Regions from separate parts of the Roseomonas sp. TS2 genome, predicted to be linked through region 2. Evidence: predicted binding sites of a transcription regulator. Region 2 holds the regulator's gene; the other holds the start of a gene.
What was found. Region 2 encodes HrcA, which represses chaperone genes, less so after heat shock. Its sites were predicted from a motif close to GTTNGCACTCNCNNNNNGNGAGTGCNAAC; they were not measured.
Positions count from the first base shown of each region.

Region 1 (4,627 bases), on a different contig from region 2:
ACCGGCTCGGCGCGCATCTGGGCGCCGCCCGGGCGCTGCTGGCCTCGGCCGAATCGGTGGGGCGCAAGCTGGAGTTCCTGACGCAGGAATTCGGCCGCGAATCGAACACGCTGGGGGCGAAGTCGGCCAGCCTGGCGCTGACCCGGCTTTCCCTGGACCTCAAGGCCGCGATCGAGCGGCTGCGCGAGCAGGCGGCGAACGTCGAATGAACCGTATCTCCCGGCGCGGGCTCTGCCTCGTGCTCTCCGCCCCCTCCGGGGCCGGCAAGTCCTCCGTCAGCCGCGCCCTGCTGGAGCGCGAGACGGCGCTGCGCCTCTCCGTGAGCGCCACCACCCGCGCGCCGCGCCCGGGCGAGCAGGAGGGGGTGCACTACTTCTTCCGCAGCCAGGCCGAGTTCGAGGCGATGGAGGCGGCCGGCCAGATGCTGGAGAGCGCCCATGTCTTCGGCCGCCGCTACGGCACGCCGCGCGCCCCGGTGGAGGAGGCGCTGGCGGCGGGCCGGGACGTGATGTTCGACATCGACTGGCAGGGCCACCTGTTGCTGCGCCGGGCGCTGCCGGGGGATGTGGTGAGCGTGTTCCTGCTGCCGCCGAGCCTGGAGGAGTTGGAACGGCGCTTGCATGGCCGGGGCCAGGATTCCGCCGAAGAGATTGCCCGACGCATGCAGGCCGCCCGCGACGAGATCAGCCACTGGGCCGATTTCGACCATGTCCTGGTGAACACCGACTTCCACGAGACCGTGGCGGAGGTGCGCGCCATCATCCATGCCGCGCGCAGCGCGCGGGCACGGCAGCCCTGGCTGCCCGGCTTCATCGACGGCCTGCTGCGCCCGTGACCCGGCGGCGGCCCGGCCCGCGCCGGGCGCCGCGCGCGGAGGCATTTCCATGTCCATGCTGCTGAATGTCGTGATGCCGATCTTCGTGATGATCGGCATCGGCTACCTCTCCGCGCGCCGCCGCTGGATCTCGGAGGAGGGGCTGCGGGGGATGACGGATTTCGTCTTCCGCCTCGCCATGCCCTGCCTGCTGCTGAACGGCGCCACCATGCCGCACCCCAATGGCGGCGCGACGGCGCTGGCCTTCTTCAGCGGCTGCCTCGCCGCCTATGCGCTGGCGCTGCTGCTGGGCCGGCTGGCGCTGGGGATGAAGCTGGACGAGGGCGGCACCTTCGCGCTCAACGCCGCCTTCGGCAACACGGCCATGATCGGCGTGCCGCTGGTCATCGCCGCCTATGGCCAGGCGGGGCTGGCGCAGCTCCTGGCCATCCTCGGCCTGCATTCGCTGATCCTGCTGCCGCTCGGCACGGTGGTGGGGGAGATCGCGCACAATGCCCGCGCGCCGGTCCTGGCCATCGCCCGCTCCACCTTCCTCTCGGTGCTGCGGAACCCGGTGGTGCTGGCGGTGCTGGCCGGGCTGGTGATCTACCAGTCGGGGCTGGAGGTGCCGCCGGTGGCGCGGCGCTTCCTGGAGATGACGGGCATGGCCGGGCCGCCGGTGGCGCTGTTCTGCCTCGGTGCCAGCCTGGTGGCCTTCGATGCGCGGCGGGACTGGCCCTCGGCGCTGCTCTGCACCGCGCTGAAGCTGCTGCTGATGCCGCTGCTGGTCTGGCTGATGGGGCGGCTGCTGGGCCTGCCGCCGCTGTCGCTTTCCGTGGCGGTGCTGGCGGCCGGCATGCCGACGGGGGCCAACGCCTTCTTCCTGGCCCGCCGCTATGCCGCGGGGGCGGAGCGCTCGGGTGCCACGGTGCTGCTCTCCACCATCCTCTCGGTGGCGACGCTGGCGGTGCTGCTGGCCGTGCTGTGAGGCGGCCTTCCGGCCGCCCCGGCAGCGCGTGTCAGTGCAGGGTGAACTGCCCGGCGGCGTAGCGGAACTCGGCCGGGCGGGCGAGGGCGCTGGAGGCCACCCGCACCGAGTGCAGCGGCCCCTGGATCTCGCGCTGCCAGAAGTCGAGGAAGCGGTGCAGCTCCGGGAAGCGGGGCGCTTGGTCCACCTTCTGCCAGACGAAGCTCTGCAGCAGGCCCGGATGGTCGGGCAGGTGGTAGAGGATCTCGGCCGTGGTCAGCCGCCAGTCCGGAATGCGGACGAAGGCTTCGATATCCCGCAGCAGCATGGGCACTCCTCTCCGTTCTGGTGCGGCCCGGCCTGCCGGGCCAGTCTGATTCCCCTCCTCGGGTGCCGGAGCATGACATGCGGGTGACAGGGGGCTGCAAGAAAAATCCTGCGCAAACAGTGTCTTAGCACTCATCGCCAAAGAGTGCTGCTTGCTGCTTGACGTGGCTTGGACTCTTCCCTAGATCGTCAGCACTCGCCGGGGGTGAGTGCTAACAGGCTTGCCCGCCGGCCGAGGCAACCGTCGCTGAATGCGCCACACAGGGCGTCAGGAGAGGGCCATATGAAGTTTCGTCCGCTGCATGACCGCGTCGTCGTCCGCCGGCTGACCGCCGAGGAGAAGACCGCGGGTGGTATCATCATCCCCGACACCGCCAAGGAGAAGCCGATGGAAGGCGAGATCGTCGCCGTCGGTTCCGGTGCGCGCAACGAGCAGGGCGTCGTCGTCGCCCTGGACGTCAAGGTCGGCGACCGCGTCCTGTTCGGCAAGTGGTCCGGCACCGAGGTCAAGATCAGCGGCGAAGAGCTGCTGATCATGAAGGAATCCGACCTGATGGGCGTGATCGCGGCCTGATTTCGGCCTGCGGACCCCATCTTCTTCCCAACAGATCTGACGAGGTAGAGAACCATGGCTGCTAAGGACGTCAAGTTCGGCGCTCCCGCCCGCGAGCGCATGCTGCGCGGTGTGGACATTCTGGCCGACGCCGTGAAGGTGACGCTGGGCCCGAAGGGCCGCAACGTCGTCATCGACAAGTCCTTCGGCGCGCCCCGCATCACCAAGGACGGTGTGACGGTCGCCAAGGAAATCGAGCTGGCCGACAAGTTCGAGAACATGGGCGCGCAGATGGTGCGCGAAGTGGCCTCGAAGCAGAACGACCTGGCCGGCGACGGCACCACCACCGCGACCGTGCTGGCCCAGGCCATCATCCGCGAGGGCGCCAAGGCCGTGGCCGCCGGCCTGAACCCGATGGACCTGAAGCGCGGCGTTGACAAGGCGGTTGCCGTCATCGTCGAGGACCTGAAGTCCAAGACCCGCAAGATCACCACCTCCGCCGAGGTCGCTCAGGTCGGCTCGCTCTCCGCCAATGGCGAGACCGAGATCGGCGAGATGATCGCCCACGCGATGGAGAAGGTCGGCAACGAGGGCGTCATCACGGTCGAGGAAGCCAAGGGCATCCAGACCGAGCTGGACGTCGTCGAGGGCATGCAGTTCGACCGCGGCTACGTCTCCCCGTATTTCATCACGAATGCGGAGAAGATGATCGCCGAGCTCGAGAACCCCTACATCCTGATCCACGAGAAGAAGCTGTCCCAGCTGCAGCCGATGCTGCCGCTGCTGGAGACGGTGGTCCAGTCGGGCCGCCCGCTGATCATCGTGGCCGAGGATGTCGAGGGCGAGGCCCTGGCCACCCTGGTCGTCAACAAGCTGCGCGGTGGCCTGAAGATCGCCGCCGTGAAGGCCCCGGGCTTCGGTGACCGCCGCAAGGCGATGCTCGAGGACATCGCGATCCTGACCGGTGGCCAGGTGATCAGCGAGGACCTCGGCATCAAGCTCGAGACCGTGACGCTCGCCATGCTCGGCCAGGCCAAGACGGTCCGGATCGAGAAGGAGAACACCACGATCGTCGACGGTGCCGGCCAGAAGTCCGACATCGAGGGCCGCGTGGAGCAGATCAAGGCGCAGATCGAGGAGACCACCTCGGACTACGACCGCGAGAAGCTGCAGGAGCGCCTGGCCAAGCTGGCCGGTGGCGTCGCCGTGATCCGCGTCGGTGGCAGCACCGAGGTTGAGGTCAAGGAGCGCAAGGACCGCGTCGACGACGCCCTGCACGCGACCCGTGCGGCCGTCGAGGAAGGCATTGTCCCCGGTGGTGGCGTGGCCCTGCTGCGCGCCTCGCTGAAGCTGGCCGACCTCAAGGGCCTGAACAACGACGAGCAGGTCGGCATCGAGATCGTGCGCCGCGCGATCCAGGCGCCGCTGAAGCAGATCGCCGAGAACGCCGGCAAGGACGGCGCCGTGATCGCCGGTGAGGTCCTGCGCGACAGCACCTACGAGTACGGCTACGACGCCCAGCTCGACGAGTACAAGGACCTGGTCGCGGCCGGCATCATCGACCCGACCAAGGTGGTCCGCACCGCCCTGCAGGACGCGGCCTCCATCGCCTCCCTGCTGATCACGACCGAGGCGATGATCGCCGAGCGTCCTGAGAAGAAGGCTCCGGCCGGTGGCCCGGGCGGCATGGGCGGCATGGGCGGCGACATGGACTTCTGATCCTCCCGGATCAGGTCCCGCCGGAAGGCAAGGGGGCGGCCCGCAGGGGCCGCCCCTTTTTTCGTTGCGTATCCGGCTGGCCGTTTTCCGGTTTGCGTTGACAGTTCAGAAACGATCTGCCCCACTATCCGCGCCAGACGCTTCCGCTCGCCTTGCCGTGCCTCCGGAGACCCGGTCGCTCTTCAAGCCGTCCCGGGACGCCGGCTGGGTTATCGGCTCGGGCGCTCCTGCCCGGCCAATGCGAACA
Region 1 is NZ_JCACVY010000025.1:4,123-8,749, reverse strand. Features, by position in the region: gene ACZJYS_RS06880 (YicC/YloC family endoribonuclease) at 1-209, shown strand, start outside; gene gmk (guanylate kinase) at 206-835, shown strand; gene ACZJYS_RS06870 (AEC family transporter) at 885-1,802, shown strand; gene ACZJYS_RS06865 (usg protein) at 1,834-2,109, opposite strand; gene groES (co-chaperone GroES) at 2,392-2,682, shown strand; gene groL (chaperonin GroEL) at 2,737-4,380, shown strand.
Region 1: the regulator HrcA is predicted to act here: its motif matches at 2,297-2,325, upstream of groES (co-chaperone GroES).

Region 2 (3,739 bases):
AACTGGCCGAGGCGCGGCGCGTGCTGGAGGAGACCTCGCTGGCCGCGCGCATGGCGCAGATGGCGGGCACGCCCATCGAGGCGCTGCGCCGCCGCCTGCCGGATTCGGCGCAGGGCTTGCTGGACCGGACGGTGCGCCAGGCCCTCTCCACCGCGCTGCGCGCCGCGATGCGCAGCCGGCCGGACCGCACCCCCACCGGGCTGCGGCAGGACTGGCTGCACCGCGGGCTGGCCGCCGCCTCGGGCGCGGCGGGCGGCGCCTTCGGCCTGCCGGGCACGCTGCTGGAGCTGCCCGTCTCCACCGCCGTGCTGCTGCGGCAGATCGGCGCCGAGGCCGCCGCCGCCGGCGAGGACCTCGACGACCCGATGACCGGCGCCGAGTGCCTGAAGGTGTTCGCCCTCGGCGGCCCCGGCCCCGCCGACGACGCCACCGAGACCGGCTACTTCGCCACCCGCCTGGCGCTGGCGCAGTTCCTGCCCAACATGAGCGCGGCGCTGCTGCCGGGCTTCGTCGGCGCCATCGCGGCGCGCTTCATCGGGCCGCTGAGCTTCAAGCTCTCGGCCCAGGCGGCGCCGGTGGTGGGCGCGGCGGCGGGGGCGGCGGTGAACCTCGCCTTCCTGGAGCATTTCCGCACCCTGGCGCGGGCGCATTTCACCGTGCGCCGGCTGGAGCGCACCCATGGCGCCGGGGCGGTGCGGGCCGCCTACGAGGTGCTGGCGGCGCGGGCGCGCCACCAGGCCGCCTGAGGCGGCGCCCCCGCCTCAGCCCCAACTGCCTCAGCCCCAACTGCCTCAGCCCCAACTGCCTCAGCCCAGGAGCTGCCCGATCACCCGCGCCGTGTAGTCCACCACCGGGATGACGCGGCCATAGTTGATGCGCGTCGGGCCGATGACGCCGATGGCGCCGACGATCTGCTCCTGCCCGTTGCGGAAGGGCGCCACCACCATCGAGAGGCCGGCGCTGTCGAACAGGCCGGACTCGGCGCCGATGAAGATCTGCACGCCCTGGCCGCGCTGCGCCAGCTCCAGCAGGCGCAGCATGGTCTCCTGCGCCTCCAGCCGCTCGAACAGCGCCTGGATCTCCTGCACGCGGGCGATCTGGTCGAGATTCTCCAGCAGCTTGGCCTGGCCGCGCAGGATCAGCGAGCCGCCGCCGCCGCCGGCCCAGGTGGCCAGCCCCTGCTCGATCATCTGCTGCGTCAGCGTGTCCAGCGCGGTGCGGTTGGCCTGGATCTCCTCGGCCACCATGCCGCGCGTCTCCTCCAGCGTGCGGCCGGAGAGGCGGGCATTGATGAAGTTGCTGGCCTGGGTGAAGGCGCTGGGCGGCAGGCCGGCCGGCACCTCGATGACGCGGTTCTCCACCTGGCCATGCGCGTTCACCAGCACCACCAGCGCCCGCCCGGGCGAGAGGGCGACGAACTCGATGTGCCGCACCGCCGCCTCGGTCTTCGGCGCCACCACCAGCCCGGCGGCGCCGGCGAGGCCGGAGAGCATCTGCCCCGCCTCGGACAGCGTCTCCTCCATGCTGCGGCCGGCAGCGGCGCAGCGTATGGCGATCGCCTCCCGGTCCTCGTCCGAGAGGTCGCCGAATTCCAGCAGCCCGTCCACGAACAGGCGCAGCCCCTGCTCGGTGGGCAGCCGCCCGGCCGAGGTGTGGGGGGCGTAGAGCAGCCCCGCCTCCTCCAGATCCGCCATGGCGTTGCGGATGGTGGCCGGCGAGAGCGCCAGCGGCAGGCGGCGGGAAAGGGTGCGGGAGCCGACCGGCTCCCCGGTTTCCATGTAGAGCTCCACCACCTGCCGCAGGATGGTGGCGCCGCGGTTGTCGAGCCCCGGCAGGAGGTGCAGCCCTCCCCGGTGGCCGGTGAACAGCGGCGATGGGCCCTTTCCTTTGGCCAAACTCTTCGATTCCTTCATCACGTTGCGGCGCTCTGCCCCGGCCTCAAGCATCCGTGAAGCAATCGGGTGACACTTCGCGCCAATCTTGTCACGCGCGGACACATCCTGGCCATCAACGCGTTGCACTTCTTCTATCCTAATGGTGTGCCGCAGGGCGCGAACAAGCGCGGAGGGCCTCATGACGGATATGTCTGGACTTCGGCTCTGGCCGCTGGCGCTGATGGGTTGGCTCGCGGCCTATCCGCCGGCCACCAAGGATGCCGCCAACGAAACCCCGCCCGGGCTTGAGGAGGCGGAGGGAGAGCGTGCCCAGGCGGGCCAGCCCAGGCCGGGCACCCGCGCGGCCTGGCTCGGCATGTCCCGCGCCCGCTACGCCCAGCTGACCGACGAGGAGCGCGCCCGGCTGCGCGCCGAGCGCCGCGCGGCCCGGCAGGCCGGACAGCCGCTGGCCTGATGGTGGCCAGCAACCCCGTTCTGCTCGGCTTCCTGCTGGTGCTGGGGCTGTTCGCGATGGGCGCCACCCTCGCCGGCCTGCTGCTGGAGCGCGCGGCGCGCCACCCCCGCGCCGCCGCCGGGGTGGTCGTGGCGGCGATGTTCGGCCTGTCCTGGGGCGGGATCCTGCTGCTGCGCGACTGAGCCGGCCGCGCCTCAGCCGCGCCAGAAGCGCGGCATGAACAGGATCAGCACGGTGAACAGCTCCAGCCGCCCCAGCAGCATGGCGAAGCAGAGCAGCCATTTCGCCGCCTCCGGCAGCCCGGCGAAATTGCCGGCCGGGCCGATCACCGGCCCGAGCCCCGGCCCGACATTGGAGAGCATGCTGACGGCGGCGCTGGCGCTGGTGAGGAAATCCAGCTCCATCGCCATCAGCGCGATGGTGAGCGCGCCGTAGCAGAGGAAATACAGCGCGAAGAACACCACCACGGAGCCGATGACGTCGTCCGGCAGCGGCCGCCCGGCATAGACGCGCGGGAACACGCCGCGCGGGTAGAGCAGCCGCAGGAAATGCGCCCGCAGCATGATGGCCACCACCACGAAGCGGAAGATCTTCATGCCGCCGGCGGTGGAGCCGGTGCAGCCGCCGACGAACATCAGCGCGAAGAAGATGCCGGTGGCGGCACCCCCCCACTGCATGTAGTCGGCCGAGGCGAAGCCGGTGGTGGTGACCACCGAGACGACGTTGAGCGCCGCGTGGCGCAGCGCCGCCTCCACCCCGTAGGTGCCGCGCAGCACCAGGATCGCCGCCACCAGCAGGATGGCGCCGAGCAGCAGGCCGAGCAGCGCGCGCACCTGCGGGTCGCGCAGGATCTCCCAGTCCCGCCGCAGGGCGCGCAGGTAGAGCACGAAGGGCAGCGCGCCGGCCAGCATCCCCGCCGTGGCGATCCAGTGGATGGCCGGGTTGTCCCAGTTGGCCAGCGAGGAATCGGAGGTGGAAAAGCCGGCGGTGGAGATGGTGCTGAGCGCGTGCACCACCGCGGCGAAGGGCGCCATGCCGGCGGCGAGATAGGCCAGGGCGCAGGCCACCGTCATGCCCAGATAGACGGCGCTGATGGCGGTGGCGATCTGCCGCGCGCGCGGCAGCACCTTCTCCGAGCGGTCGGAGCTTTCGGTGCGGAACAGCTGCATGCCGCCGACGCCGAGCGCCGGCAGGATGGCCAGCGCCGTGGCGATGATGCCGATGCCGCCCAGCCATTGCAGCAGCGAGCGCCAGAGCAGGATGCCCGGCGGCGCGTGGTCCAGCCCCGTGACGACCGTGGCGCCGGTGGTGGTGAGGCCGGAGACCGCCTCGAAATAGGCATTGGTCACGCTGCCGCCGAGGCCGGGATGCAGCGAGAGATAGAAGGGGA
Region 2 is NZ_JCACVY010000281.1:8-3,746, forward strand. Features, by position in the region: partial or broken gene ACZJYS_RS23280 (EcsC family protein) at 1-746, shown strand, start outside; gene hrcA (heat-inducible transcriptional repressor HrcA) at 807-1,895, opposite strand; gene ACZJYS_RS23290 (hypothetical protein) at 2,074-2,349, shown strand; gene ACZJYS_RS23295 (hypothetical protein) at 2,349-2,531, shown strand; partial or broken gene ACZJYS_RS23300 (TrkH family potassium uptake protein) at 2,544-3,739, opposite strand, start outside.